Regions from separate parts of the Bradyrhizobium sp. WSM4872 genome, predicted to be linked through region 3. Evidence: predicted binding sites of a transcription regulator. Region 3 holds the regulator's gene; each other region holds the start of a gene.
The links. The regulator PhoB, encoded in region 3, activates phosphate uptake and scavenging genes when phosphate is short. The targets are predictions, from matches to a motif close to TGTCATNNANCTGTCAT.
Positions count from the first base shown of each region.

Region 1: AC0L3C_RS16785 (DUF47 domain-containing protein) is a predicted target of PhoB. The motif match lies at 2,294-2,310, and genes of this name have one in related genera.
Region 2: AC0L3C_RS21350 (YdcH family protein) is a predicted target of PhoB. The motif match lies at 5,933-5,949, and genes of this name have one in related genera.

Region 1 covers NZ_JBVVPT010000010.1:161,447-170,955, reverse strand. Annotated here, with positions in the region: gene AC0L3C_RS16800 (peptide chain release factor 3) at 1-105, opposite strand, end outside; gene sugE (quaternary ammonium compound efflux SMR transporter SugE) at 275-589, shown strand; gene AC0L3C_RS16790 (anion permease) at 582-1,589, opposite strand; gene AC0L3C_RS16785 (DUF47 domain-containing protein) at 1,605-2,249, opposite strand; gene AC0L3C_RS16780 (branched-chain amino acid ABC transporter permease) at 2,408-3,376, opposite strand; gene AC0L3C_RS16775 (branched-chain amino acid ABC transporter permease) at 3,378-4,241, opposite strand; gene AC0L3C_RS16770 (ABC transporter substrate-binding protein) at 4,314-5,537, opposite strand; gene AC0L3C_RS16765 (ABC transporter ATP-binding protein) at 5,571-6,317, opposite strand; gene AC0L3C_RS16760 (ABC transporter ATP-binding protein) at 6,310-7,065, opposite strand; gene AC0L3C_RS16755 (hypothetical protein) at 7,401-8,084, shown strand; gene AC0L3C_RS16750 (ArsC family reductase) at 8,125-8,478, opposite strand; gene AC0L3C_RS16745 (tRNA-binding protein) at 8,584-8,955, shown strand; gene AC0L3C_RS16740 (glutathione S-transferase family protein) at 8,974-9,509, opposite strand, start outside.
Region 2 covers NZ_JBVVPT010000016.1:45,694-55,202, forward strand. Annotated here, with positions in the region: gene AC0L3C_RS21335 (glycerol-3-phosphate dehydrogenase) at 1-1,368, opposite strand, end outside; gene AC0L3C_RS21340 (sensor domain-containing protein) at 1,509-4,196, opposite strand; gene AC0L3C_RS21345 (NAD(P)/FAD-dependent oxidoreductase) at 4,399-5,502, shown strand; gene AC0L3C_RS21350 (YdcH family protein) at 5,669-5,848, opposite strand; gene AC0L3C_RS21355 (YdcH family protein) at 6,176-6,382, shown strand; gene AC0L3C_RS21360 (hypothetical protein) at 6,503-6,721, shown strand; gene AC0L3C_RS21365 (hypothetical protein) at 6,745-6,996, shown strand; gene AC0L3C_RS21370 (GGDEF domain-containing protein) at 6,997-7,758, opposite strand; gene purE (5-(carboxyamino)imidazole ribonucleotide mutase) at 7,900-8,388, shown strand; gene AC0L3C_RS21380 (5-(carboxyamino)imidazole ribonucleotide synthase) at 8,385-9,491, shown strand.
Region 3 covers NZ_JBVVPT010000028.1:37,240-46,748, reverse strand. Annotated here, with positions in the region: gene pstC (phosphate ABC transporter permease subunit PstC) at 1-126, shown strand, start outside; gene pstA (phosphate ABC transporter permease PstA) at 131-976, shown strand; gene pstB (phosphate ABC transporter ATP-binding protein PstB) at 973-1,794, shown strand; gene phoU (phosphate signaling complex protein PhoU) at 1,805-2,521, shown strand; gene phoB (phosphate regulon transcriptional regulator PhoB) at 2,536-3,243, shown strand; gene AC0L3C_RS28575 (GcrA family cell cycle regulator) at 3,472-3,984, opposite strand; gene AC0L3C_RS28570 (acetylornithine transaminase) at 4,440-5,642, shown strand; gene argF (ornithine carbamoyltransferase) at 5,642-6,589, shown strand; gene AC0L3C_RS28560 (Hsp33 family molecular chaperone) at 6,879-7,886, shown strand; gene apaG (Co2+/Mg2+ efflux protein ApaG) at 7,936-8,328, opposite strand; gene AC0L3C_RS28550 (OpgC domain-containing protein) at 8,534-9,509, shown strand, end outside.

The sequences.
Region 1 (9,509 bases), on a different contig from region 3:
GCCGGCGTCCGGATGCGAGATGATGGCAAAGGTCCGCCGCCGCGACACTTCAGCGGCAAGCGAGGAACGGGCCGTCGATTCGGCTGTGATGGCGACGTCGGACATTGCGGCAGCGTTTGGCAGGGAAAATGAGCCTGATCAAGCCTCATTTGGTGATTGCAGAGCCTTCCGGCCAGCCCCATATCCGGCTTGGGATCAGGTTGGGAGGGACGGCCCTCCCTTCCCATCAGCACGCCAGTCGCGGGGACGACCCTGCCTTGAATGGAGGGTCGCCATGGCCTGGAGCATCCTGTTCGTCGCCGGTCTGCTTGAGGTCTCCTGGGCGATCGGCCTCAAATACACCGAGGGATTCACCAAGCTCGTTCCGTCGGTCCTCACGCTTGGCGCCATGGCCGGCAGCATCATCCTGCTCGGGCTCGCCCTCAAATCGCTCCCGATTGGAACCGCTTATGCAGTCTGGACCGGCATCGGCGCGGTCGGTACCGCGACACTCGGCATCATCCTGTTCGGCGAGCCGGCCACCGCGTTCCGCCTCGCCAGCATCGGGCTGATCGTCGCCGGGATCGTCGGACTGAAGCTGGTTACCTGAGGAAGATCTTGACCGCCCACCAGCTCAGCGCGGCGACGATGGCCGAGGCCGGCATCGTGATCACCCAGGCATAGACGATCGAGCTGGCGACGTTCCAGCGCACCGCCGAGAGGCGGCGGGCGGCGCCGACGCCGACGATGGCGCCGGTGATGGTGTGGGTGGTCGAGACGGGAACGCCGAGGAAGGTCGCCATGAACAGGGTCGCGGCACCGCCGGTCTCGGCGCAAAAGCCCTGCATCGGGGTCAGCTTGGTGATGCGCAGGCCCATGGTCCGAACGATGCGCCAGCCGCCCATCAGCGTCCCCATCGCCATCGCGGCCTGGCACGAGAGCACCACCCAGAAGGGGACGAAGAATTCGCCGCCGAGCTGGCCCTGCGAATAGAGCAGCACGGCGATGATGCCCATGGTCTTCTGCGCATCGTTGCCGCCATGGCCGAGCGAATAGAGCGAGGCGGAGGCGAATTGCAGGATGCGGAAGGCGCGATCCACGGCAAAGGGCGTGGAGCGCACCGATGCCCAGGAGACGATCGCAACCAGCATCATCGCGAGCAGGAAGCCGACGAGCGGAGACAGCACGATGGCGATCACCGTCTTGGACAATCCGCTCCAGACCGCCGCCGAAAGGCCGGCTTTGGCTACGCCTGCACCAAACAAGCCGCCGATCAATGCGTGAGACGAGGACGATGGGATCCCGAGTGCCCATGTCACCAAGTTCCAGACGATGGCGCCGACGAGCGCAGCGAAAATCACCTGAGCATCCACGATCGCGGGATCGATGATGCCGGTGCCGATGGTCTGCGCGACGTGCAGCCCGAACACCATGAAGGCGACGAAATTGAAGAACGCGGCCCAGAACACCGCGTATTGCGGCCGCAGCACGCGGGTCGAGACGATGGTCGCAATCGAATTGGCGGCGTCGTGCAGGCCGTTCAGGAAGTCGAACAGCAGCGCGACGGCGATCAATCCGACCAGGACGGGAAGACCCAACGCAACATCCACGGCGTGGCCCCTGCCCTAAACTTGCTCGATGACGATGCTGTTGATCTCGTTCGCGACGTCGTCGAAACGGTCGGCGACTTTCTCGAGATGGTCGTAGATCTCCGCGCCGACGATGAAATCCATCGCGTTGCCGTCGCGATGCTTGAGGAACAGTTCCTTCAGCCCGATATCATGGAGATCGTCGACACGGCCTTCCAGCTTGCCCAGTTCTTCCGTGATCGCAGTCAGCATGGCCACGTTCTGACCGATCTTCTGCATCAGCGGCAGCGCACGGCCGACCAGATTGGCGCATTCGATCAAAAGCCCGCCGATCTCCCGCATCGGCGGTTCGAAGCTGCGGACCTCGAACAGCATCACGGCCTTGGCGGTCTGTTGCATCTGGTCGATGGCGTCGTCCATCGAGGTGATCAGGTTCTTGATGTCGCCGCGGTCGAACGGGGTGATGAAGGTACGGCGCACCGCCGTCAGCACCTCACGAGTGATGTTGTCCGCATCGTTCTCAAACTGGTTGACGCGCTGGCAATAGACCGGCGTCTCCTCGCCCCCGTTGAGCATGCTCTGGAGCGCGATCGAGCCCTGGATCACGGTCTGGGCGTGGCGGTCGAACAGGTCGAAGAACCGTTCTTCCTTGGGCAGGAAAGCGCGAAACAATCGCATCATGGGAGAGAAACTACCGGTTGGATGATGGCCCGGCCCAGGCGGGCCGTCATGAAACTGTCATAGACCATTTTCGATCCACGCGCGTGCCACCTCACGCCCGTGGAGCCGGATCATCCACCGCTTTCGCGCATCAACCCATCTTCCATTATATCAATGACTTACAGCGATCGCCGGAAGTAATGCGCGATTTCGCCGATGACGCCACGGCGGAAGGTGAGCACGCAGATCACGAAGATCGAGCCCTGGATCACGGTCACCCACTGGCCGAACCCCGCCAAATATTGCTGCATGGCGATGATCACGAAGGCACCAACCACGGGACCGAACACGGTTCCGAGTCCGCCGACCAGCGTCATCAGCACGACTTCGCCCGACATCGACCAGTGCACGTCGGTGAGCGAGGCATTCTGCGCCACGAAGACTTTCAGCGCACCGGCAAAGCCGGCCAGCGTGCCCGAGAGGACGAAAGCCAGGAATTTGTACTGATCGGTGCGGTAACCCAGCGAGATCGCGCGCGGCTCGTTCTCGCGGATCGCCTTGAGGACTTCGCCGAACGGTGAGTTGATGATGCGGAAGATCAGCAGGAAGCCGGCGAGGAAGCCGACCAGAACCACGTAGTAGAGCACGGTCGGCTTGGTCAGATCGAAGACGCCGAACATGCGTCCCTGCGGGATGCCCTGGATGCCGTCTTCACCATGGGTGAACGGCGCCTGGAGGTAGATGAAGTACAAAAGCTGCGATAGCGCCAGCGTGATCATCGAGAAATAGATGCCCTGGCGGCGGATCGAGATATAGCCCGTGATGAGCGAGAGCACGAAGGCACCGGCGACGCCGACGAGGATGCCGAGTTCGGGCGGCAGCGCCCAGACCTTCAGCGCGTGCGCGCTGCAATAGCCGGCCGTCCCTAAGAACATCGCATGGCCGAAGGACAGTAGACCGCCGTAGCCGATCAGGAGATTGAAGGCGCAGGCGAGCAGCGCGAAGCACAGCGCCTGCATCACGAAGAACGGGTAGACCCCCGTGAATGGCACCGAAGCCAGCAGCAGCGCCATCACCACGAACACGATCATCTCATCGCGGATCGAGCGCGGGGTTACCGGCAGCGTGTCGTCCGTCAAGGCTGTCATATCAGGCCGCCCTTCCCGTCAATCCCGTTGGCTTCACCAAGAGCACCAGCACCATCAGCACGAACACGACGGTGTTGGAGGCCTCGGGGTAGAAATACTTGGTCATGCCCTCGATCACACCGAGCGCAAAGCCGGTGATGATGGAGCCCATGATCGATCCCATGCCGCCGATCACGACCACCGCGAACACCACGATGATGAGGTCGGCGCCCATCAGCGGCCGCACCTGGTTGATCGGCGCCGACAGCACGCCGGCAAGCGCGGCCAGGCCGACACCCAAACCATAGGTCAGCGTGATCATGCGCGGCACGTTGACGCCGAAGGCGCGCACCAACGTGGGGTTTTCAGTCGCGGCACGCAAATAGGCGCCGAGCCGCGTCTTCTCGATCAGGAACCAGGTCGCAATACACACGATCAGCGAGAAGATGACGACCCAGCCGCGATAGATAGGCAGGAACATGAAGCCGAGATTCATGCCGCCCTTGAGCTGGTCCGGAATGGCGTAAGGCATGCCAGAGGAGCCGAAATAGTTCTGGAACACGCCCTGCACGATCAGCGCAATGCCGAAGGTCAGGAGCAGGCCGTAGAGATGGTCGAGCCCCGTCAGCCATTGCAGCATGGTCCGTTCCAGGATCATGCCGAAGATGCCGACGATGATCGGGGCAAGCAGCAACGCCCACCAGTAGTTGATGCCGCCGATGTTCAGCAGGAAGTAGGCGACGAACGCGCCCATCATGTAGAGCGCACCGTGGGCGAAATTGATGATGTTGAGCATGCCGAAGATCACGGCAAGCCCGAGACTGAGCAGCGCGTAGAACGAGCCGTTGATCAGTCCCACCAGTAGCTGAGCGTAAAGAGCCTGCATCGATCCCGCACCCGGTCCCTTCGGCGTTCCCTGAAAGTCGCCCGCAGGCCTGATGGCCTGCGGGCGGTTAGCTTACTTCTTCAACAGCGCGCACTTGCTCTCGGACAGCGGCGTGAAGGCCTGGTCGCCCGGCACCGTGCCGACCAGCTTGTAGAAGTCCCACGGTCCCTTGGACTCGGAGGGCTTCTTCACCTCGAACAGATAGGCATTGTGGATGGTGCGGCCGTTGGGCTGGATCTCGCCCTTGCCGAACAGATCGTCTTCCGTCGGCATCGACTTCATCTTCTCGACGACCTTGGCGCCGTCATGCGGGTTGCCGCCGAGCGCTTCCAGTGCCTTGAAATAGTGACGCACGCCCGCATAGACGCCGGCCTGCACCATGGTGGGCGGCGCATTGTTCTTCATCTTCTCGGCGAAGCGCTTCGAGAACGCCCGGGTCTGGTCGTTCATGTCCCAGTAGAAGGTCTCGGTGAAGTTGAGGCCCTGAGCGGTCTCGAGCCCGATCGCCTTGACGTCGGTGAGGAACAGCAGCAGCGCCGCGAGCTTCTGGCCGCCCTTGACGATGCCGAACTCGGCCGCCTGCTTGATCGTGTTGGTGGTGTCGCCGCCGGCATTGGCAAGGCCGATGATCTTGGCCTTGGAGGCCTGCGCCTGCAGCAGGAAGGACGAGAAGTCCGGCGTGTTCAGCGGGTGCTTGACGCCGCCGACCACCTTGCCGCCGTTGGCGGTGATGACCGCGGTGGTGTCGCGCTCCAGCGCCGCGCCGAAGGCGTAGTCGGCGGTCAGGAAGAACCAGGTGTCGCCACCGGCCTTCACCAGAGCCTGGCCGGTGGTGTGGGCCAGCATGTAGGTGTCGTAGGTCCAGTGCACCGTGTTGGGCGAGCACTGCGCGTTGGTGAGGTCCGAAGTCGCAGCACCCGAGTTGATATAGACGCCGTTCTTTTCCTTGACGACGTTGTTGACCGCGAGCGCCACGCCGGAATTCGGTACGTCGACGATGAGGTCAACCTTGTCGACGTCGAACCATTGCCGCGCGATCGCGGTGCCGATGTCGGGCTTGTTCTGGTGATCACCAGAGATGATGTCGATCTTCCAGCCCTTCGCGGCCAGGCCGGAATCTTCAATGGCCATCTGCGCGGCGAGCGTCGAGCCCGGTCCGCCGAGATCGGCATAGAGCCCGGACTGATCGGACAGCGCGCCGATCTTGACGGTCTTGTCCTGCGCGAAGGCTGCACCGGCGGCGGTCACGGCCAGCGCCGTGCCGAGCAGAAACGACGCAATCGACTTTGTCATCATGCTACTTCCCTACGAATCTTTTTGTTGGCAGTTCTAGACACCGAGATAGGTGTGGAGCTTGTCCATGTTGGCGGCAAGCTCCGCATTGGAAAATCCGTCAATGATCTTGCCGTGCTCGACCACGTAATAGCGGTCGGCGACGGTGGATGCGAACCGGAAGTTCTGCTCGACCAGGAGGATCGTAAAACCCTCCTTCTTGAGCCGCGCAATGGTGTGGCCGATCTGCTGGATGATGACGGGCGCGAGACCCTCGGTCGGCTCGTCCAGCATCAGGAAATTCGCGCCGGTGCGCAGGATGCGCGCGATCGCGAGCATCTGCTGCTCGCCGCCGGAGAGCTTGGTCCCCTGGCTGTTGAGCCGTTCCTTCAGGTTCGGAAACAGATCGAAGATCTGCTCGAGCGGCAATCCGCCGGGACGCACCACCGGCGGCAACAGCAGGTTCTCCCGCACGTCGAGGCTGGCGAAAATTCCCCGCTCTTCCGGGCAGAACGCGATTCCCATCCGCGCGATCTTGTCCGAGGTCGTACGGATGATGTCCTGGTTGTTGAACTTCACCGAGCCGGTGCGCTTGCCGATGATGCCCATGATCGACTTCAGCGTGGTGGTCTTGCCCGCGCCGTTGCGCCCGAGCAGGGTGACGACCTCGCCCGCGTTCACGTCGAAGTTGATCCCGTGCAGGATGTGGGACTCGCCATACCAGGCTTCCAGGTTGCGGACCTGGAGGAGGTTGCCGCCGCTCGCAGCCTTTGCGGGAGCTTCCGCCGTTGCAGTCTCAGCCATGACCGGCTCCCAGATAGGCTTCCTTGACGCGTTCGTCCTTGGTGAGCTCGCTGTAATGGCCCTGCGCGAGCACCTGCCCGCGCGTCAACACGGTGATGATGTCGGAGAGATTGGCCACGACGCTCAGATTATGCTCGACCATCAGGATGGTGTATTTCGCGGAGATGCGCTTGATCAGCGCCGCGATCTTGTCGATGTCCTCGTGGCCCATGCCGGCCATCGGCTCGTCCAGCAGCATCATCTCGGGGTCGAGCGCGAGCGTGGTTGCGATCTCCAGTGCGCGCTTGCGCCCGTAGGGCATCTCGACCGCGGGCGTATTGGAAAACTCGCTGAGGCCGACATCGTTCAACAGCTCGCGCGCGCGATCGTTGAACTGGTTGAGCACGGATTTGGAGCGCCAGAAATCGAAGGAGCTGCCGTGCTGGCGCTGAAGCGCGACGCGGACGTTTTCCAGCGCGGTGAGATGGGGAAATACCGCCGAAATCTGGAACGAGCGAACCAGTCCCAGGCGCGCCACGTCGGCGGGCGCCATCGCGGTAATGTCCTGCCCCTTGTACAGGATTTTTCCGGCAGACGGTTTGAGGAACTTGGTCAAAAGATTGAAGCACGTCGTCTTGCCGGCGCCGTTCGGGCCGATCAACGCGTGAATGCTCCCACGGCGAACCTTGAGCGCAACGTCGCGGACGGCGAAGAAGCCCGCGAACTCCTTGGTCAAGCCTTCCGTTTCGAGAATGAACTCATCGGCCAAACAGTTTTCCCCCTGCCCGCACAACGCGCGTGGCTATCCTTGTTGCTTCGGCTTTCCGGAGGCCTTGGAGCCACTCCCTGAAGCCCATCCGGAACGCCGCCTCCGGGCGCGGAATATGCCGGAGGTGACGGGGGTTAGGCAAGGCGGAAAGCTGAGCAGGTCAGGCCTCCGGCCGGGAGACTTATGCTCCCTTAGTCGGACGTGTTTTGATGTCGCGCCTGCCCGGCCTCCCGGTTCGCAAAGCGCCGGTCATCAAGCCGTCGTTAACGGTCTTTCGTTCCATGCGCCAGCCTTCATGGAAAATTTTCCCGCGGCGAGGATCATGCGCGGGTTTCATGCGTCCGGAATTTCTATTCGTCGGGAATATTGTCTTGGATTTTGCAAGCGCCGCTCCTTCCGTGGTCAAGTCGATCAGGCAGCGTGATCTCCTGAACACGTGGCTGCGGCTCTATGCGCGCGAGCAGACGGCCCCGGCGATCTGGGAGTACCAGCCTGCGCGGCTCGAGGAAGAGCTCTCCGATCTGATCTACTATACGGTGGACATTTCGACGCCGACACCGCGTCTGACCATCCAGAGCGAAGGTACGCGCATCTCGCGCGCCTATGGACACACCGGCAAGGGCGCTCTGCTCGACGACTATATCGGACCGCGTCTCGCGCCCCTGGTGATGCCGGTCTATCATGAATGCGTGGCGCGCGGGCTGCCTGTCTACAGCGTTGCCGACGTCGATGACATCTACGGCCGTATCGTCGCCTATGAGCGCCTGCTGCTGCCGTTCCAGACTGACGGCAAGGTCTGTCACATCATCGCGTCGCTCAAGACCTTCTGCGAGGACGGCGGCTTCGAGATCAAGAATCTGATGCGCGGAAATGACGCGCTGCCGCGCCCGAGGTTGCGCGCGGTGATCGACCGCGACCTGTTCCACCGCACCCCCGGCCGCATCGCGCCGGCCGAGTTGGTCGAGTTCGCGGACCAGCAGGGCTCCGGTGTTCCCACCGAGATCATCGAGCTGAACTAGCGGGTCAGCGCGATTTGGCGGCGGCTTCCTTGGTCGTGACTTACTTGGTCGTGACTTCCTTGGCATAGACGTCCGGCTTGAAGCCGACCAGCAGCTTGCCGCCAACTTCAAGCACCGGTCTCTTGATCATCGATGGTTGCGCTAGCATCAACGCCTGCGCCTTTTTCTCCGAAAGGCCTTCCTTGTCGGCATCGGGCAGCTTCTTGAAGGTCGTTCCGGCGCGATTGAGCAGCGTCTCCCAACCGACCTTGTCGCTCCACTGCTTGAGCTTGTCCTTATCCACCCCCGTCGCCTTGTAGTCGTGGAACGTGTAGGCGACACCATGGGTGTCGAGCCAGGCGCGTGCCTTCTTCATGGTGTCGCAGTTCTTGATGCCGTAGATGATGTTGGGCAAAACGTTCCTCGCGCATCCGTCGTGTCGTGATCCCAAGGCGTTGTACGCAACTCCGGTTCGCGCGACAATATTGCGAACGATGCCATCTCTTGGAATGGACACTCCATGCACGTCACCCACGATCCAGGCGCGACTGCGTCGCCGACCATCGACTTCGACACTTTTCTCGCGGTCGATATCCGCGTCGGCACCATCGTCGATGCAAAGCCGTTCCCGGAGGCGCGCAAGCCGGCTTGGCGGCTGTGGATCGACTTCGGCCCCGCGATCGGCGTGCGCAAGAGCTCTGCGCAGATCACCGAGAACCATCCGCTTGAAACGCTGGTGGGCCAACAGGTTGCTGCGGTCGTGAATTTCCCGCCGCGCCAGATCGGCCCTGTTGTCTCGGAGGTGCTGACCCTCGGTTTCCCCGATGCCGACGGCAAGGTCGTTCTGGTGCAGCCAAGCAAGCCTGTGCCAAACGGCGGACGGCTGTTCTAGCCTCAAGCCGCTTCGACCTTACGGCCGCTTCGGAATGTTCAGCCCGCGCTCGACCGCCGGACGCGCCAGCCCGCGTTCGAGCCAGGCGGCGAGGGATTTGAACTGGCTGAACTCGACGAGATCGCCGGCGCCGTAGAAGCCGATGAGGTTGCGCACCCAGCCGAGCACGGAGATGTCGGCGATGGTGTAGTCGTCGTCCATGAACCATTGCCGGCCGGCAAGATGCATCTCCATCACCCCGAGCAGCCGCTTGGCCTCGCCCACGTAGCGCTCGAGCGGCCGCTTGTCCTCGAAGTCCTTGCCGGCGAATTTGTGGAAAAAGCCGACCTGGCCGAACATCGGCCCGATCCCACCCATCTGGAAATGCAGCCACTGGAGGGTCTGGTAGCGGCGCGCGGGATCCTGCGGCAGCAGCTTGTCGGTCTTCTCCGCGAGGTATTGCAGGATCGCCCCGGATTCGAACAGCGGCAGCGGCCTGCCGCCGGGACCATTGGGATCGAGGATCGCCGGGATCTTGCCGTTCGGATTGAGCGAGAGAAATTCCGGCGTCTTCT
Region 2 (9,509 bases), on a different contig from region 3:
GGGAAAACGCGCCCATTCGTGGGTCATGAGATAACGCACCTCGGCCCCGGTCAGTTCGGGACCGAAGGCGGGGCCGAGATCGTCCCGGGTCTTCGCCTCGGCAAGCACGGCCGATAGCCGCGAGCCATAGGCCGCGACGAGGCGCTGGGCCTGTGTCTCCGAGAGAAAGCGCCAGCGGTCACGCGCAAGATCGACCTCGGTGTCGAAACGGTCCGAGGCAAAATCTCCGCCCGGTAGCGCCGCGCCTGCGGTCCAGGGCGGCGACATCGGATAGAACGGCGTCAACTTCGTCACCGCACGCTCCGCCCGCAGGCGCGAGGTGGTGACGTCACCGCCGAACATCGTGATCAGCGGCGCCTTGCGCCGGCGCGCGTGGAACAGCGTCGTGCCATCACGCCGGCGCGCGGACGCCAGCGTCAGGTTGACGCCGGAGACCGCGCGCACCACGTCGGTCGGGGCAACGCGCTCGCGGAAATAGCGGCTGGCCGCTTCGCAGAGATAGCCGATGTCGGCCCCCGGCATCGCGACGATCGCGGGATCGCCGGTGAAATCGTGCGTGACTGTGCCGATCAGCGTGAAGTCGCGCTCGAAAGGGCTCGCGAAGATCAGCCGGCCATCGCTGTTCTGGAAGACGTAGACGTTATCGGAATCGAACAACCGCGGGACGACGATCTGGCTCATCTGCATCGCCGCCATGGCGGGTTGCGGCTGCCGCAGCACGGTCTCCGCGACCATCGACGTCCAGCCGCCGGTGGCGTTGGCCAGTGCCCGGGCCGTGATCGTGCGGCGATGACCGCGGTCGACCACCGCGAGCCGCCAAGTGTCGGTTCGATCGGCACGCACGCAGCGCGCTCCAGTCCGAATCACGGCGCCGCGCTCGGTCGCATCCAGTGCCGTGAGCACCACCAGTCGGGAATCGTCGACGACGCAGTCCGAATATTCGAAGGCCGTGCCGAACGGTCGTTTCAGCGCGTTGCCGACCGGATGATGCGTGATGTCGAGGGTCGCCGTTGCAGGCAGGCCGCTCCGGCTTGTGAGGCTGTCGTAGAGCAGCAGGCCGACGCGCAGCAGCCATGGTGGGCGCTCCTCGGAATGCGCCGGGATCACGAAACGCATCGGCCGAACCAGATGCGGCGCGATCCGGATCCAGGTCCGGCGCTCGGCCAATGCCCGGCGCACCCGTCGGAAGCCGCGCCGTTCCAGGACCGAGAGATCGCCGTGGATCAGCCGTGGTGTTGCCGAGGACGCCGCGCCGCCCAGATCGCCCTGCTCCAACAGGATGACCCGCAGGCCGCGGCCGGCGGCATCGCGCGCGAGGCTGACACCGTTCAGGCCGCCGCCGATGATCGCAAGATCGTAATCCGCCATGAAGCCGTCGAATGGGAGCGAAAGAAACGCCCACCATCACTAGAGCCATTTCCGTTCCGATGAAATCGGAACGGGGCTCTAGATTCTAGTTTGGCGCGTTTTCTTGACGCGAACCGGCATCTACTTCGCTCGAAAACGCTCTAGCCGGTCTTGAGCGCAAGCTCCATGACTTCGGCGCGACCGACGAGGCCGGCATATTTCCCGATCGGCAGGGGCTTGCCGAGCAAATAGCCCTGCACGCCGTCACAGCCTTCCGCGGCGAGGAAGGCGAGTTGTTCCAGCGTCTCGACGCCCTCGGCGACGATCGACATTTCCAGGCCATGGCCGAGGTCGATCACCGCGCGCACGATCGCCGCCGATTGCGGGTTGCGGCCGAGATTGATGATGAAGGCGCGGTCGATCTTGATCTTGTCGAACGGGAACGCCTGGAGATAGCTCAGCGAGGAATAACCGCTGCCGAAATCGTCCATGGAGATGCGGACGCCGAGCGCCTTGAGCCGGCGCAGCAGCGCCAGACCGCGATCGAAGTCCTCGATCAGCACGCCCTCGGTGATCTCGAGCTCGAGCCGGCCGGGTGCAAGACCCGTCTCGAGCAGGATGGAATGGACGAGCCCGACCACGTCGCCGTGCATGAACTGCGCCGGCGACAGGTTGACCGCGATCTGAAGCGGCGTCGGCCAGGACGCGGCCTCGCGGCACGCCTCGCGCAAGATCCACTCGCCCATCTCGACGATCAGGCCGCTTTCCTCCGCGATCGGAATGAATTCGGCCGGAGAGACCTGGCCACGCACCGGATGCTGCCAGCGTGCCAGCGCCTCGAAGCCGATGATCTCGCTCTCGGCGACGCTCTGGCCCGCAGCTCCCTGCGGCTGGAAGGCGAGCGAGAGCTCGCCGTTCTTGATCGCCATCGAAAGGTCCTGGTGCAGTACGCGGCGATCGCGTATCTGCTGGTCCATCTCCGGCTGGAACAGGCTGATCGTGCCGCGCGATTTCTGCTTGGCGCGAAACAGGGCCGCGCCGGCATTGGCGAGCAGCGAGGCGGCGTCGGCGCCGTTGTGCGGGAAGATCGACATGCCAGTGGTGACGCCGGCGCGAACCGGGCGGCCGTCGATCTGGAATTCCTTGGCGACGGCATCACCGATCTGCTGCGCCAGCGCGAGACCTGCCTCCGGCTGCTTACCGTCAATGATCAGGCCGAACTCGTCGCCGGACAGGCGCGCCACAACACCGCCGCGCGCGGAGTCCTGCAGCCGCTGGGCCACCTCGACCAGGAGCTTGTCGCCGTGCGCATGACCGAAGACGTCGTTGACCTCCTTGAGGCCGTCGAGATCGACGCAGAGAACCGCGAACTCCTCGCCGGTGCCCTCGCAGGCCTCGATCATCTGGGTCAACGCCTGCAGGAAAGCGGCACGGTTCGGCAAATCGGTGAGGCCGTCGTGATAGGCCATGTGCGCCATGCGCGACTCGGTCTGCCGGCGATCGGTGACGTCCTCGTGGGTCTTGATCAGATATTGCGGCTCGCCGGTGTCGCTCAGCACGGTGGCGCGGCGGGTGAGGAACAGCCGCAGCCCGTCCTTGGTGGAGATCGGGTGCTCTTCGGTGATCATCCCGCGCTTCTTGATCGCGGCTTCGTCGCGCGCGATGATCAGCTTGGCTTCCTTGGGATTGAAGATGTCGGAGGCGGTCAGGCCCGTGGCTTCCTCGCGCCTGCGGTTGAGAATCGTCTCCGCGCTGCGGTTGGCGAGCAGGTAGCGGCCGTCCTTGACCTGCTCGACGATCAGGGCCACCGGGATGTTGTCGACCACGAGCTCCAGGAACTTCTTCGTGCTCTCCAGCTCCTTCGACAGCGAGCGGCGATCGGTGATGTCCTCGAACACGAGCATCAGGAATTCGGGCTTGTTGCTCTCGTTGCGGACCACGATCCGGATCGAGGCAACCATGCGCCGCTCACCGGCGCGGTCAACCTCGAATTCGTTGCGAAATTGGCCGTCCTGCGAATCGAGTGCCGCCCGGTCGGTCGCCTCGATGCTGTCCGCCGAGACTGGCGCAAACAGCTCGCGCGCGTTCTTGCCGACGACATGGTCGCGCGAGAAACCCCAGAACCGCTCATAAGCGCTGTTGGCGAAGATGTAGCGACCATCCTCGATGTTCTTCGCGGCCACGCAGGCCGGCACGTGGTCCAGCAATGTTTCCAGGAACTGCTTGGTGGAGGCGAGCTGCCGCGACAGCCTGCGCTGCTCGCTGACGTCCAGATGCGTCGTCACCGAGCCGCCATTGGGCAGCACGAAATATTTCACCAGGATGGCCCGCCCGTCCGGCAGTTCGGTGATCAAGCCGTTGGTGCTTGCCGCCTTCTCGTAGAACTCGTCGTTGGAGGCGCCGCCGAGCACACCGCGCTTGCGTCGCAGCTCGAGGAGTTCGTAGCCGTTCATGTTGGCCCAGAGATCCGACCGCGCCAGGCCATAAAGCTCGATATAGCGGTCGTTGCAGAAGATGATGCGCCGCTGCGCATCCGTCATCACCACGCCCTGGTTGAGATTGTTCATCGCGGAGGAGACGAAGGCATTGCGCCGCAGCTGCAGACGCCTGGTCCAGCGCAGCGAGGAATGGATCCACAGCGCGATCGCGACGAGGAACGAGCAAGTCACGACGCCCGCGATCAGGGCTTCCCAGATCACGTTGGGATCAAGCTCGCCGAGATAGCTCGGAGGGGTGAAGCTGTCCGAGAGGGCAAAGGCGCGCGCAGGCGCGACCGCTGCGGCCAGGCACACGGCGGCCTGCATCGCAATCGGAAGCGCGCTGCCCGCGTGCCAGTTCTTCTCAGCCATCAGCCACCCGCGATTTCAACGTCGGATTGTCTGGCCTCGTGGGTTTGGATCGGGTAAACGCCTGTACGCGCAACGGAAAAATGTGGCATCAAATACGGCAATTGCCCTGACATGATAAATTCTTCCTTAATGGAAAACGCTCCCGCGCCGCCGTTCCCAGGCGTGAGGCCTTGGTCGCTTCGAGCAGACGTCCTGCACAACCATGGATAAGGTCGACTGCGTCGTCATCGGAGCCGGCGTGATCGGGCTCGCGGTGGCTCGAAAGCTGGCGCAAGCCGGGCGCGAGGTGATCGTGCTCGAGCAAGCCGAGGCCATCGGCACCATCACCTCCTCGCGCAACAGCGAGGTGATCCATGCCGGCATCTACTACCGCGCCGGAAGCTGGATGGCGCGCATGTGCGTCGACGGCAAGCACGCGCTCTACCGTTACTGTTCCGAGCGCGGCATCCCGCACAGGAATTGCGGCAAGCTGATCGTCGCGACCAATCCGAAAGAGACCGAGAAGCTGCAATCTATCAAGGCGCATGCCGAGGCCAACGGCGTGCTCGACATGCAGCTGCTCACCGGCGATGCGGCACGCGCGCTGGAGCCGGCGCTCGCCTGCGACGCCGCGCTGCTGTCGCCGTCGACCGGCATCATCGACAGCCACGCCTACATGCTCTCGCTGCGCGGCGAAGCCGAGGAGGCGGGCGCGGCCTTCGCGTTTCACACCCCGCTGATCCGTGCCAAAGCGACCGCCGGCGTGATGGAGATCGAGGCGGGCGGCGAAGCGCCGATGACGCTGCAATGCAGCCTCCTCGTCAACGCCGCCGGGCTCTCGGCGACCACGGTGGCGCGCAACATCGAGGGCATGCCGCTGGAACGGATCCCGACGGCCTACCTCGCCAAGGGAAACTACTTCAGCTGCAATGCCAGGGCGCCGTTCTCGCGCCTGATCTATCCGGTGCCCGAGCCCGGCGGGCTAGGGGTGCATCTGACGCTGGACATGGCCGGGCAGGCCCGTTTCGGCCCCGACGTCGAGTGGATCGAGACCATCGATTATGAGGTCGATCCCTCACGCGCCGAGCGCTTTTACCCGGCGATCCGCAAATACTGGCCGACGTTGCCTGACGGCGCGCTCATGCCGAGCTATTCGGGTATCCGGCCGAAGATTGTGCCGCCAGCAGTAGCCACGCAGGATTTCTTGATGCAGGGCCCGCGCGATCACGGCGTCGAAGGCCTGATCAATCTGTTCGGCATCGAGTCGCCCGGATTGACGTCATCGCTCGCGATCGCGGATCACGTCGCCGACCTAGCAAATATGTAGTGGTTTAAGGCGAAGTGGATTCCGGTTGCGCGTAAGAACCGCGTCCAGACAAGAAGCTAGGGCCGCGCAAATCCTTGCACGGTGCGCGCCCTACAGCAGGGATGAGCGCAAAGGCTCCCATCCCTGCCTGAAAGGGTGCGATCAACTCTAAGCTGTTACGGGGTTACTAGTGGAGCGTGTCGCCGTGCCTGAGACGCTCGATCTGGTCCTTGACCATCAACTTCCGGCGCTTCAACTCAACAATTTGCAGGTCGTCTGTTGAAAGGTGCACGAGAGCGTCGTGCAATTCGTTTTCGAGAGTTTTATGCTTCCGTTCCAATTCAACCAGATGTGCCTGAATTGTCATTCGAAACCTCCTCGGTAGGGGTGAACCTTGGATTCGACCGGACGAGGAAGTGTACATCACCGATTCGTTCTGTCGATGGATATCAGTCGTCGCAGTGTCATTTTTAGAAATTCATATGTAACGAAGCGTGAGTAAGGGAACCACGCGGGAAAAATCCGTGATATCAATGCGCTTGCGCAACGCCGGAGCGACCGCAGAAATATCTCGCGGGAGATCGGCGCCCGACAGCCCGAGATCGCTTGCGATCACGGCGCGCAAGGACGATAGTTTCCACAGGGCATCCACAGCCTTAATCTCACGCCTATCGGTTTTTCGGCCACCGCAGACATGACCAATGAAGATGCGCGCGAACTCGAATCCGAGCTCGCCCGGTTGCACCAGGAACACCGAGATCTCGATGTGGCGATCGATGCACTGCATCAATCGCCCGCCCCCGACCTGTTGCGGTTACAGCGATTGAAGAAACGCAAGCTGTTGTTGCGTGACCGTATCGCGTTCATCGAAGACCAGATCACGCCCGACATCATCGCCTGATCCACAGGTAGAACTTTACGGCGGCCCCGCCGCACGTAAATCCGCTTGACTCGAAAGGAACAAAATAAGAACATTTGGACACCCAAGGCCCCCGGGGAAACCGTCCAAGGAAAAACGCAGATGTCGGCGACCGCCCTTCTCGACAACAGCCATTATGAACAAGCCTGCGATCAGGCGATCGCGATGTGCGACGGCAATCTGCGCAGCACCATCAAGGCGCTGATCATGGCCAATGAATATCTGGAGGCCGAGCTGGAGGAATTGCAGGCGGCCATTTCCGCCGGCTGCATTCCGGAGACCTCGCGCAGCAAGATGCGGAGCAAGGGCAGCGCCGCCTGAGCTGTCAGCTATCGGAGCCGACCATGTCCGATGTCACCTATTACGTTGCATTACCCTTCCTGACCGACGAGGACGGATCGCCGGTCGCAGGTGCGGCCGAGGAATGCCAGACCGCGGCGGCCGCGTTACGGCGTGCCGAGGTTATGTCGCACGGCGCCGGCCACACCGGCGCCGTCGCGTTCAGCCGCAGCGGCGATCCCATGACGGGCGAATTCGGTGACGCCAAACTGCTCCGCAGCTTCGGCAACGTACCGAAGGACCTCGGCACGCTTTAACTAGCTGCTGACGAGCCTGATGCGCGGCTCGTGCCGCCGGTGCGCCTTGCGCACATACATCGCAGCATCGGCCTCCTCCAGGGCGCGCGCGGCGTCGGACTGCACCCCAAGCAGGGCGACACCGGCGGAAGCGCCCGCACTCACGTGCTGGCCGCGAAAGACAAAGGACAATTCGTCGACAGCCTGCTCGAAGGCCGCGGCCTTCGCCTTGGCGTCGGTCTCGCTGAGATTCCAGAGCAGCAGCGCGAACTCGTCGCCGCCGAGCCGGCCGACCACGTCGGAGGCGCGTATCTGCCGCGTCAGCGTGGTGGCAATCGCCTTCAGCACCTCGTCGCCGGCCGCATGGCCGAAGGAATCGTTGATCGGCTTCAGCCGATCGACGTCGAGCACGATCAGCGCGCCGCTGGCGCGGTAGCGCTTCATGTAGGCGACGGCGCGTGCGAGCTCGCGTTCGAAGCCGCGCCGGTTCGGAATATCGAGCAGGAAGTCGGTGTCGGCGGCCGCCTCGAGCTCCGCGACCCGCCGCTGCGCCCCCTTGAGCTTGCTCCGGAGCTCGCGGATGGTCGCGTTGATGGCCGTCTTGATGACCTCCGTGGGGCCGTCATCGGCAGACGCTCCGCGTCGCGACGGTCTGGTCGGACGCTTGCCCGGACTGTTGGCCGGACTCTCGGCCGGACGCTTGAGAACAACTTTGGAACGGCCGGCGCTGGTCTTCGGGCCCTTTTTGGCCTTCGCAGCGCTCGCCCTTTTTGGTTTCTTCATGGGCATCCTGCTCAATGAAGGCTTGCGGGGATTCACCAAGACAGGATAGTTCATTCCCTTCTCCTTGCCACCGCCTTGCGAGCCACCGGCCGGAACCTTTAATCTGGCCTATCTTTCTGTTTTTCGAGCACAATTCACGTCATGACCGCGCCGATCGCCATCATCATGGGAAGCCAGTCGGACTGGGACACGATGCGGCATGCCGCCGACACGCTCGCAGGGCTCGGCGTTGCCGCCGACACCCGCATCGTATCGGCCCACCGTACCCCCGACCGGCTGTTTACGTTCGCCAAAGGCGCCAAGTCGGCTGGTTACAAAGTCATCATCGCCGGCGCGGGTGGCGCAGCCCACCTGCCCGGCATGGCGGCGGCGCTGACGGAACTGCCCGTGTTCGGCGTCCCCGTCGAATCCAGGACGCTCAAGGGCATCGATTCGCTCTATTCGATCGTCCAGATGCCCGCGGGCATCCCGGTCGGCACCCTCGCGATCGGCAAGGCCGGCGCCATCAATGCGGCGCTGCTGGCGGCTGCCGTGCTGGCCTTGTCCGACCCGGCCTTGTCCGACCGCCTCGCCGCCTGGCGCAAGGCGCAGACCGAGGCCGTGGCCGAGCGCCCGGAGGACAAGGCGTGACTGACGCAAAGCAGGTGAAGCTGAAGCCCGGCGACACCATTGGCATCCTCGGCGGCGGACAATTGGGGCGGATGCTTGCCATGGCGGCGGCACGGCTCGGCCTGCGCTGCCAGGTGTTCTCGCCCGATCCGGACTCACCGGCCTTCGACGTCGTTCTGAATGCGACCTGCGCCGAATATGCCGATGTCGAAGCACTTGAGCTGTTCGCCAACGACGTCGACGTCATCACCTACGAATTCGAGAACGTGCCGTCCGCGGCCGCGATGGTGCTGGATGCGCGCCGCCCGGTGCTGCCCAACCGCAAAATCCTCGAGACCACCCAGGACCGGCTCGCCGAGAAGGATTTCGTGACCCGGCTCGGCATCGGCACCGCAGCCTATGCCGACGTCACGTCGGTCCCGTCATTGCGCGAGGCGATCGCCAGGATCGGCCTTCCTGCGGTGCTGAAGACCCGCCGCTTCGGCTATGACGGCAAGGGCCAGGCCATCATCCGCGAGGGCGACGACATCGCGAAAGTGTGGACCAGTCTCGCCACCAAATCGGCCATCCTGGAAGCCTTTGTGCCGTACGAGCGTGAGATTTCCGTGATCGCCGCCCGCTCGGCCACAGGCCAGATCGAGTGTTTCGACGTCACCGAAAACGAGCACCGCGACCACATCCTGAAGATCTCCCGTGCGCCCGCCCGGATCCCGGACGTGCTCGCCGAGGAAGCGCGCAGCATCGCCGGCAAGATCGCGGGCGCGCTCGATTATGTCGGCGTGCTTGCCGTTGAGATGTTCGTGCTCGCCAACGGCACCGGACCCAAGGTGCTGGTCAACGAGATCGCTCCGCGCGTGCACAATTCCGGACACTGGACGCTCGACGGTGCGTCCGTCTCGCAGTTTGAGCAGCACATTCGCGCCATTGCCGGCTGGCCTCTCGGCAAGCCCGTGCGCCACGGTGAAGTCGTCACCATGACCAATCTGATCGGCGACGAGATCAACGAATATGACAAGTGGCTGAGCGTGCCGGGCGCGACCGTGCACATCTACGGCAAGGGCGCGCCGCGTCCCGGCCGCAAGATGGGCCACGTCACCGAAGTACGACCCACGACCGGCAAATAACGGGACCGCGGCGCATGC
Region 3 (9,509 bases):
GAGAGCGACGGCCTGCACCAGTCCGGCCTGATCCTGCTCGGCCTCCTGCTGTTCGTGCTGACTTTCTTCGTGCTCGCAGCGGCGCGGCTGATGCTGATGCGGCTGGAAAAGAAGGCGGGGAACTAGCGCCATGAATCCGATCTATTCACGCCGCCGCCGCAAGGACATCGTCGTCCGCGGGCTCTGCATCGCCGCAACGGCCTTCGGCGTCACCTGGCTCGCGCTGATCCTGATCACGCTGCTCTACAACGGATTGGCGGGACTCAATGTCCAGCTGTTCACCGAGAACACGCCGCCACCCGGATCGAACGAGGGCGGTCTGCTCAACGCCATCGTCGGCTCGCTGATCATGACCGTGATCGGCGTCGGCATCGGCGCGCCGCTCGGCATGTTCGCCGGCACCTATCTCGCCGAATACGGCCGCAATGACCGGTTGACCTCGGTGATCCGCTTCATCAACGACATCCTGCTCTCGGCGCCCTCGATCATCATCGGCCTGTTCATCTACGGCGCGGTGGTGGTGCCGATGCGCGGCTTCTCGGCGATCGCGGGCTCGCTCGCGCTCGCGGTCATCGTGATCCCGGTGGTGCTGCGCACGACCGAGGACATGCTGCTGCTGGTGCCGAACGCGTTGCGCGAGGCGGCCTCGGCGCTCGGCCTGCCGCGTTCGCTGGTGATCAAGCGGATCGCTTATCGTGCTGCCCGATCGGGTCTCATCACCGGCGTGCTGCTCGCGACCGCCCGCGTCGCCGGTGAAACTGCGCCGCTGCTGTTCACAGCGCTGTCGAACCAGTTCTTCAGCCTCGGCCTGAACAAGACGATGGCGAACCTGCCTGTCACCATCAACAACTTCGTGCAGAGCCCCTATGCCTACTGGAAGCAGCTGGCCTGGAGCGGGGCGCTGCTCATCACGCTGACCGTTCTTGCCCTGAATATTGGCGCGCGCATCCTTGGCGCCGAGAGGACCGCAAAATGAGTGATCTTTCCGTATCGATGAGCGCGGCCGGTGGGCTGCCCCACGCGCCGGTGCTGCCGGAGGCGCCCCCCAAGGTGACCGTGCGCAACCTGAACTTCTATTACGGCGAGCACCACGCTCTGAAGAACATCAACCTGACGCTCGGCGCCAACCGCGTCACGGCGTTCATCGGTCCGTCGGGCTGCGGCAAGTCGACCCTGCTGCGCATCTTCAACCGGATGTACGACCTCTATCCCGGCCAGCGCGCCACCGGTCAGCTCATGCTCGATCAGACCAACATTCTCGACGGCAAGCTGGACCTCAATCTGCTGCGCGCCCGCGTCGGCATGGTGTTCCAGAAGCCGACGCCGTTCCCGATGACGATCTACGAGAACATCGCGTTCGGCATCCGTCTCTATGAGAAGATCTCGAAGTCCGAGATGGACGGCCGCGTCGAAAAGGCACTCCGCGGCGGCGCGCTGTGGAACGAGGTCAAGGACAAGCTCAACGCCTCCGGCCTGTCGCTCTCGGGCGGCCAGCAGCAGCGCCTCTGCATCGCCCGCACCGTCGCGGTGCGGCCCGAGGTGATCCTGTTCGACGAACCCTGTTCGGCGCTCGACCCGATCTCGACCGCCAAGGTCGAGGAGCTGATCCAGGAGCTGTCCGAGGATTACACGATCGCGATCGTCACTCACAACATGCAGCAGGCGGCGCGCGTCTCCGACAAGACCGCCTTCATGTATCTCGGCGAGCTGATCGAATTCGACGACACCAGCAAGATCTTCACGTCGCCGACTGACCGGCGCACGCAGGATTACATCACCGGCCGGTTCGGCTAGGAGACGCGACATGGGTTCTGAACATACCGCAAAGGCCTTCGATACCGACCTCCAGGAACTCACCCGCCTGGTCGCCGAGATGGGTGGCATCGCCGAGCGCATGATCGTCGAGTCCGTCGACGCGCTGATCCGCCGCGACGTCCCGCTCGGCCAGCGCGTCGTCGCCATCGACACAGAACTCGACGCGCTGCAGAAGCGCATCGAGGAGCGTGCGGTCCTCACCATCGCCCGCCGCCAGCCGATGGCGGTCGACCTGCGCGAGATCGTCGGCGCCATGCGCGTCGCGACCGATCTCGAGCGCATCGGCGACCTCGCCAAGAACATGGGCAAACGCGTCGCGGCGCTGGAGACGGACTTCCATCCGCTCAAGCTGTTTCGCGGCCTCGAGCACATGACCGACCTCGTGCAGCAGCAGGTCAAGTCGGTGCTGGACGCCTATGCCGCGCATGATCTGCCGGCGGCGATGGCGGTGTGGAAGGGCGACGAGGAGGTCGACGCCATCTGCACCTCGCTGTTCCGCGAGCTCCTTACCTACATGATGGAGGATCCGCGCAACATCTCGTTCTGTATCCATTTGATGTTCTGCGCCAAGAACATCGAGCGGATCGGCGACCACGCCACCAACATCGCCGAGACCGTGTTCTACATGATCGAGGGACAGGCGATCACCGACAAGCGGCCGAAGGGCGACATGACGACCTTCGCCAACACGGTACCGAACACTTAAGGAGCGACGACCCGATGGGCGCACGCATTATGGTGGTTGAGGACGAGGAAGCTCTGACGGAGCTTCTCCGCTACAACCTCGAAGGCGACGGCTATGACGTCGAGACGGTGATGCGCGGCGACGACGCCGACACTCGCCTCAAGGAGCACATCCCCGATCTGATCGTGCTCGACTGGATGCTGCCGGGCCTGTCAGGCATCGAATTGTGCCGGCGGCTTCGCACCCGTCCCGAGACCAAGCAGCTCCCGATCATCATGCTCACCGCGCGCGGCGAGGAGAGCGAACGGGTGCGGGGTCTTGCGACCGGCGCCGACGATTACATCGTCAAGCCGTTCTCGGTGCCGGAGCTGCTCGCGCGCGTGAAAGGCCTGCTGCGGCGCGCGAGCCCCGAGCGGCTCGCCACCGTGCTTGCTTTTGGCGACATCGAGCTCGACCGCGACAAGCGCCGCGTGGCGCGCTCGGGCCGGCCGATCGATCTCGGTCCGACCGAATATCGCCTGCTGGAGTTCTTCCTGGAGCATCCGGGCCGGGTGTTCTCGCGCGAGCAACTGCTCGACAGCGTTTGGGGCCGCGACATCTACATCGATGAGCGTACCGTCGACGTGCATATCGGCCGCCTGCGCAAGCTGCTCAATCTCGGCCGCGAGCAGGACCCGATCCGCACCGTCCGCGGCGCCGGCTACGCGCTGGATGATCGTTTTGCCAAGGCGGAGCAGGTGTAGGGTTGCAGGCTTGTTTGCTGGCGAGCTGTCCCCGAATTCTCCGACGTCGTCCCGGACAAGCGAGCGAAGCGAGCGCTGATCCGGGACCCATAACCACCGAACGTGGTTTGGCGAAGACTCGGAGTGACCCCTTCCGCACGACTACTGCGTGCTCGGAGTATGGGTCCTGGCTTTCGCCAGGACGACACTGAAATTGTTGAACTGTCTTCGCGCGACGACTTGCCGTGATTACCGCGGACCCGGCTTCACCGGTGCGCGGCGCCGATCCGATGCCGGCTGGTACGCGACGCGCGAGTGCTGGGCGCAATAGGGCAGGCCGGACAACGCACGGCCACCACAGAAGAAGAAGTCCGGGCTCGAGGGATCGCCGACCGGCCAGTGGCAGGTCGCCTCGTTCAATTCCAGCAGCGACAGCCGCTGGCTCATCGGCACCACGTTGTCGTATGTGACCGGATCCGGCTCAGCCTCGACCTCAAAGGCCTGCGCCAGCGCGGTGTTGCCGCGCGAGATCGGGCGGCTCACCCGCATCATGTGCTGCGCGGGACGCGCCTTGCGCGGCCGGGGCGCTGCCGACGAAGGGCTCTTGGCGCGGCCCGAAAGGCCGAGCCTGTGCACTTTGCCGATCACGGCATTGCGGGTCACATTGCCGAGCTCCGCCGCGATCTGGCTGGCCGAAAGTCCGGCCTCCCAGAGCTTTTTCAGCTGCTCGACGCGATCATCGGACCAGGTCAAAACCGTCATTGCACCCTTTCCCTCGCTGCGCGCCAGCCATCCTGGGGCCTCGCAGCGAATGCCTAAGCCTTCAAAAACCCGTGCCGCCAGAATCCCTTAAGGCTCGCCGGGCGCGTCTTGAACGCCCGAACGTTTACGCCGGTACATAAGGACTTAAAGATCAGAACCACTGCACGAGATGTCGTATCTGACAATCCAAACGCTACAATATGGCGTGACTCCCGCGCAAGAGTCCGCCGACTCGCTTCCACATGTTCCGTGGCTAAATCCCGCAAAATCGGCACCGCAAGACTACGGATTCAGCGTTTCGCGAGGCTTTCCGGGCGGCATTGACACCCGTTTCACCAGGCCTAAGATAGTCGTGCGTGCCGCCCTCAAGAGGCGGCACGTTTCGTTTTCCGGGCCGGTCGATGGTGCGTTGCGCAATGCACGCTCACACCGTCCGCAACATTCAAGTGACCGCCATGACTAACAGCGCAGCGCCGCATTTGCTCCCCGTTTTCGCCAGATCCGACCTCGGTTTCGAGCGTGGCGAAGGCTGCTGGCTGATCGCGACTAATGGCGAGCGCTATCTCGATTTCACCTCGGGGGTGGCGGTGAACGCGCTCGGCCATGCCCATCCGGCGCTGGTCGCGGCGTTGCAGGAGCAGGCGACCAAGCTCTGGCACATGTCGAACCTGTTCCAGAGCCCGGACGGCGAAAAGCTCGCCGCGCGCCTGTGCAATGAAAGTTTCGCGGACTTCGTGTTCTTCTGCAATTCCGGCGCCGAAGCGCTGGAATGCGTGATCAAGGTCGTGCGCCGTTATCACGCCGCGAAGGGCCATCCCGACCGCTATCGCATGATCACCTTCGAAGGCGCCTTCCATGGCCGCACGCTGGCGACGCTGGCGGCGACGGGGTCGGCGAAATATCTCGAAGGTTTCGGCCCCCCGATGGAGGGCTTCGACCAGGTTGCGCATGGCGATCTCGAGGCAGTGAAAAAGGCGATCGGTCCGCAGACCGCCGGCATCCTGATCGAGCCGATCCAGGGCGAGGGCGGTGTGCGTTCGGCAACGCCCGCCTTCCTGAGGGCGTTGCGTCAGCTCTGCGACGAGAAGGGTCTGTTGCTCGCCTTCGACGAGGTGCAGACCGGCATGGGCCGCACCGGCGATCTGTTCGCGTACCGCCGCCTCGGCGTCGAACCCGACGTGATGTCGCTGGCCAAGGCGCTCGGCGGCGGCTTTCCGATCGGCGCCTGCCTTGCGACCGCGGAAGCGGCATCCGGCATGACGCCGGGCTCGCACGGCTCGACCTTCGGCGGCAATCCGCTCGCGATCGCGGCTGCGAACGCCGTGCTCGACGTCATGCTCAAGCCCGGCTTCTTCGATCACGTGCAGAGGATGTCGCTGCTGCTCAAGCAGAAGCTCGCCTCCGTGATCGACCGTCACTCTGATGTCGTCAGCGAAGTGCGCGGCGAGGGCCTCCTGATCGGCATCAAGGCCGTGGTACCTTCGGGCGATCTCGTTGCCGCCTTGCGCGCAGAGAAGCTGCTCACCGTCGGCGCCGGCGACAATGTCGTGCGTTTCCTGCCGCCTTTGATCGTCACCGAAGCCGAGATCGAGGACAGCGTCATGCGGCTCGAGCGCGCCTGCACTGCGTTGTCCGGCAACAAGCGGGCGGCAAGCTGATGAGCAAGTCGCCCGATAAAGCACCCAAGAAAACACCGAAGCACTTCCTCGATATCAACGAGCTGCCGCTGTCGGAGCTCAAGCGCATGCTGGCCGCGTCCTCCGCGATGAAGGCGAAGCAGAAGGCGCATCAGCCGGTCAGGCCGCTCGAAGGCAAGACGCTGGCGATGATCTTCGAGCGCCCCTCGACGCGGACGCGGGTGTCTTTCGACGTCGCCATGCGCCAGCTCGGCGGCGAGCCCATCATGCTCACGGGCGCCGAGATGCAGCTCGGCCGCGGCGAGACCATCGCCGACACCGCGCGCGTGCTGTCGCGCTATGTCGACGCCATCATGATCCGCATCCTCAACCACGATGCCCTGCTTGAGCTTGCGGCGAACGCCACCGTTCCGGTCATCAACGGCCTGACGCGGCGCTCGCATCCCTGCCAGGTGATGGCCGACCTCATGACGTACGAGGAACATCGCGGCCCGATCGAGGGCAAGACGGTGGCCTGGACCGGCGACGACAACAACGTGCTGGCGTCCTGGGCGCACGCCGCCGAGCGCTTCAAGTTCCAGCTCAATGTCGCGACGCCTCCGGAGCTCGCGCCGAAAAAGGCGATGCGCGACTTCATCAAGGCGACCGGCGCGCCGATCATGCTCGGCACGGATGCCGAAGCCGCCGTGCGCGGCGCCGATTGTGTCGTGACCGACACCTGGGTGTCGATGGGCGACAAGGAAGGCGAGCACCGCCATAACGTGCTCAAGCCTTATCAGGTCAATGCCCAGCTGATGTCGCTGGCCAAGCCCGATGCGCTGTTCATGCACTGCCTGCCCGCCCATCGCGGCGAGGAGGTCACCGACGAGGTGATCGACGGTCCGCAATCCGTCGTGTTCGACGAGGCCGAAAACCGCCTGCACGCGCAGAAGGGCATTCTGGCCTGGTGCTTCGACGCGGTGAAGTGATCTCGCTGGAATCCCGGCGGCCACCTCACATATGATCGTCGTCCCGGACAAGCGCAGCTTCTGGCAACGCGCAGCGTTGTCCAGAACGGAGCGCCGATCCGGGACCCATAACCACAGGAAGTCGTTTGGCGAGGATTCGGAGTTGTCATCTCGCGGAGTAGCGTAATCCTGTGGTTATGGGTCCCGGATCTGCGCTAGCGCTTGTCCGGGACGACACCGAGGTTGAGGTTGCTTCGTACAGTTCCCCAACCCCCTTCCAATTCCGCCTTCCGACCCCAGATAAAGCGCCATGGTTTCCCAATCCCCTGACATGAAAACCGGGCCCGAAGGCCCGGTTCGCGCGCCATCCGCGGTTCCCGTCGATGACGCCGTGCTGCCCTACGAGGTTGACGCGCTCGACGTGCGCGGTCGGCTGGTGCGGCTTGGTCCGGCGCTCGACGAGATCCTGACCAAGCACGATTATCCGGCGCCGGTCGGCAAGCTGCTCGGCGAGGCCATCGTGCTGACCACGCTGCTCGGCTCGTCGCTGAAGTTCGAAGGCCGCTTCATCCTGCAGGCCCAGACCGACGGTCCGGTGTCATTCCTCGTCGTGGACTATCAGGCGCCGGATCGCCTGCGCGCCTATGCGCGCTACGACGCCGCGCGCCTCGGGGATGCAAAAGATTCCGGCGCGCTGCTGGGTCACGGTCATCTCGCCATGACCATCGACCAGGGCCCCGACATGAGCCGCTACCAGGGCCTGGTCGCGCTCGACGGCGGCAGCCTCGAAGACGCCGCTCACGAATATTTCCTGCGCTCCGAGCAGATCCCGACGCGCGTGCGTCTCGCCGTCGGCGAGGAGTGGCGTTCGAACGACGGTGGCAAGCATCGCTGGCGAGCCGGCGGCATGCTGATGCAGTTCCTGCCGAAGGCGCCCGAGCGCGCGCGGCAGGCCGATCTGCATCCCGGCGATGCGCCCGAAGGCGTCGAGGTCCATGCCGTCGCTGAAGACGATGCCTGGGTCGAGGCGCGCTCGCTGATCGAAACCGTCGAAGACGTCGAGCTGATCGATCCCGAGCTGTCCGGCGAGCGGCTGCTCTACCGTCTTTTCCACGAGCGCGGCGTGCGCGTGTTCAATCCGCTGCCCTTGAAAGCGCAATGCTCCTGCTCGCGCGATGCGGTCGCATCGATGCTGAAGAGCTTTTCGTCCGACGACCGTGCCGCGATGGTCAAGGACGACAAGGTCGTCGTGACCTGCGAGTTCTGCTCATCGGTGTACGAGTTCACACCGGACGAGGCGGGCGTCCAGGACGCGTAGCGCGGTGCCGTAGGGTGGGCAAAGCGAAGCGCGCCCACCATTTCCAGCGCTAATTCAGCACCCTCTTGTTATCCGGGCTGTCCAGCGAGAACGTCGGCACGTCGATCTCGAAGCGCTCGCCGGTGGCACTGACCATCTGGTAGCGGCCGGTCATGAAGCCCGAGGCGGTCGTGAGCGGTACGCCGGAGGTATATTCGAAGCGTTCGCCGGGGGCGAGCGTCGGCTGCTCGCCGACGACACCCTCGCCCTTCACCTCCTGCTGCCGGCCGGTGGCGTCGGTGATGATCCAGTGCCGCGTCTTGAGCTGCACGGTCTCGTCGCCGGAATTGGTGATGACGATGGTGTAGGCCCAGAAATAACGGGAGCGGTCAGCCGACGACTGCTCCGGAACAAAGTTCGGCTCGACGGTCACTTCGATCTGGCGGGTCACGGCGCGGTACATGATTGCCATCATACCGAAAACCGCCCGGGAACCAAACGCCGGAGGCGGCCTTGGCGACATCGTCCCGCCAGATTTCGCAGGGAAGTACACGTCCAAATGGACTTGCAAATGTACTTGCATGTGATCCGGCCGCTTTGCGAGATGACGGCCGAACCGGTACACTCCTTGCCACGTCGCGATTTGCGGAAGGGTTTTTAGGCCCCCGATGACCATTGCCGACCAAGTGACGGGATCGACGATCGCGGGAACCGCCAAGCCTGTGGAGGTCAAGTCCGCGGGGGCAAAGCGGCGCGCGGCCGCGCCGGCCATTTCGCTGCCCGCCATCGGCGAGCGCGAGCTCCGGCTCGACCTGTTCCGCGGCCTCGCGCTGTGGCTGATCTTCATCGACCATTTGCCGCCGAGCCTTCTGACCTGGTTCACGATCCGCAATTACGGCTTCAGCGACGCCACCGAGATCTTCATCTTCATCTCCGGCTATACCGCCGCCTTCGTCTACGGTCGGGCGATGCTGGAGTCCGGCATCGTCGTCGCCACCGCGCGCATCCTGCGGCGCGTCTGGCAGATCTATGTCGCCCACGTCTTCCTGTTCACGATCTTCCTTGCCGAAATCTCCTACGTCGCGACCCGGTTCGAGAACCCGCTCTACACCGAAGAGATGGGCATCATGGATTTCCTCAAGCAGCCCGACGTCACGATCGTGCAGGCGCTGCTGCTGCGCTTCCGTCCGGTCAACATGGACGTGCTGCCGCTCTACATCGTGCTGATGCTGGCGCTGCCCTTGATCCTGTGGCTGATGAAATGGCGGCCCGACGTGACGCTCGGCCTCTCGGTCGCGCTCTACGCGGTGACTTGGGAATACGACCTCTATCTGTCGGCCTATCCGAACGGCTTCTGGGCCTTCAATCCCTTCGCCTGGCAATTGCTGTTTGTGTTCGGGGCATGGTGCGCGCTCGGGGGTGCGCGGCGCATGTCGCACATTCTGGCTTCGCGGGTGACGATGTGGATCGCGATCGTCTATCTGGTCGCCGCATTCTACGTGACGCTGACCTGGTATGTGCCGCAGCTCTCCCACTTCATGCCGAAGCGGCTCGAGCAGTGGATGTATCCGATCGACAAGGCCGACCTTGACGTGCTGCGCTTCACGCATTTCCTGGCGCTGGCCGCGCTCACCGTGCGCGTCC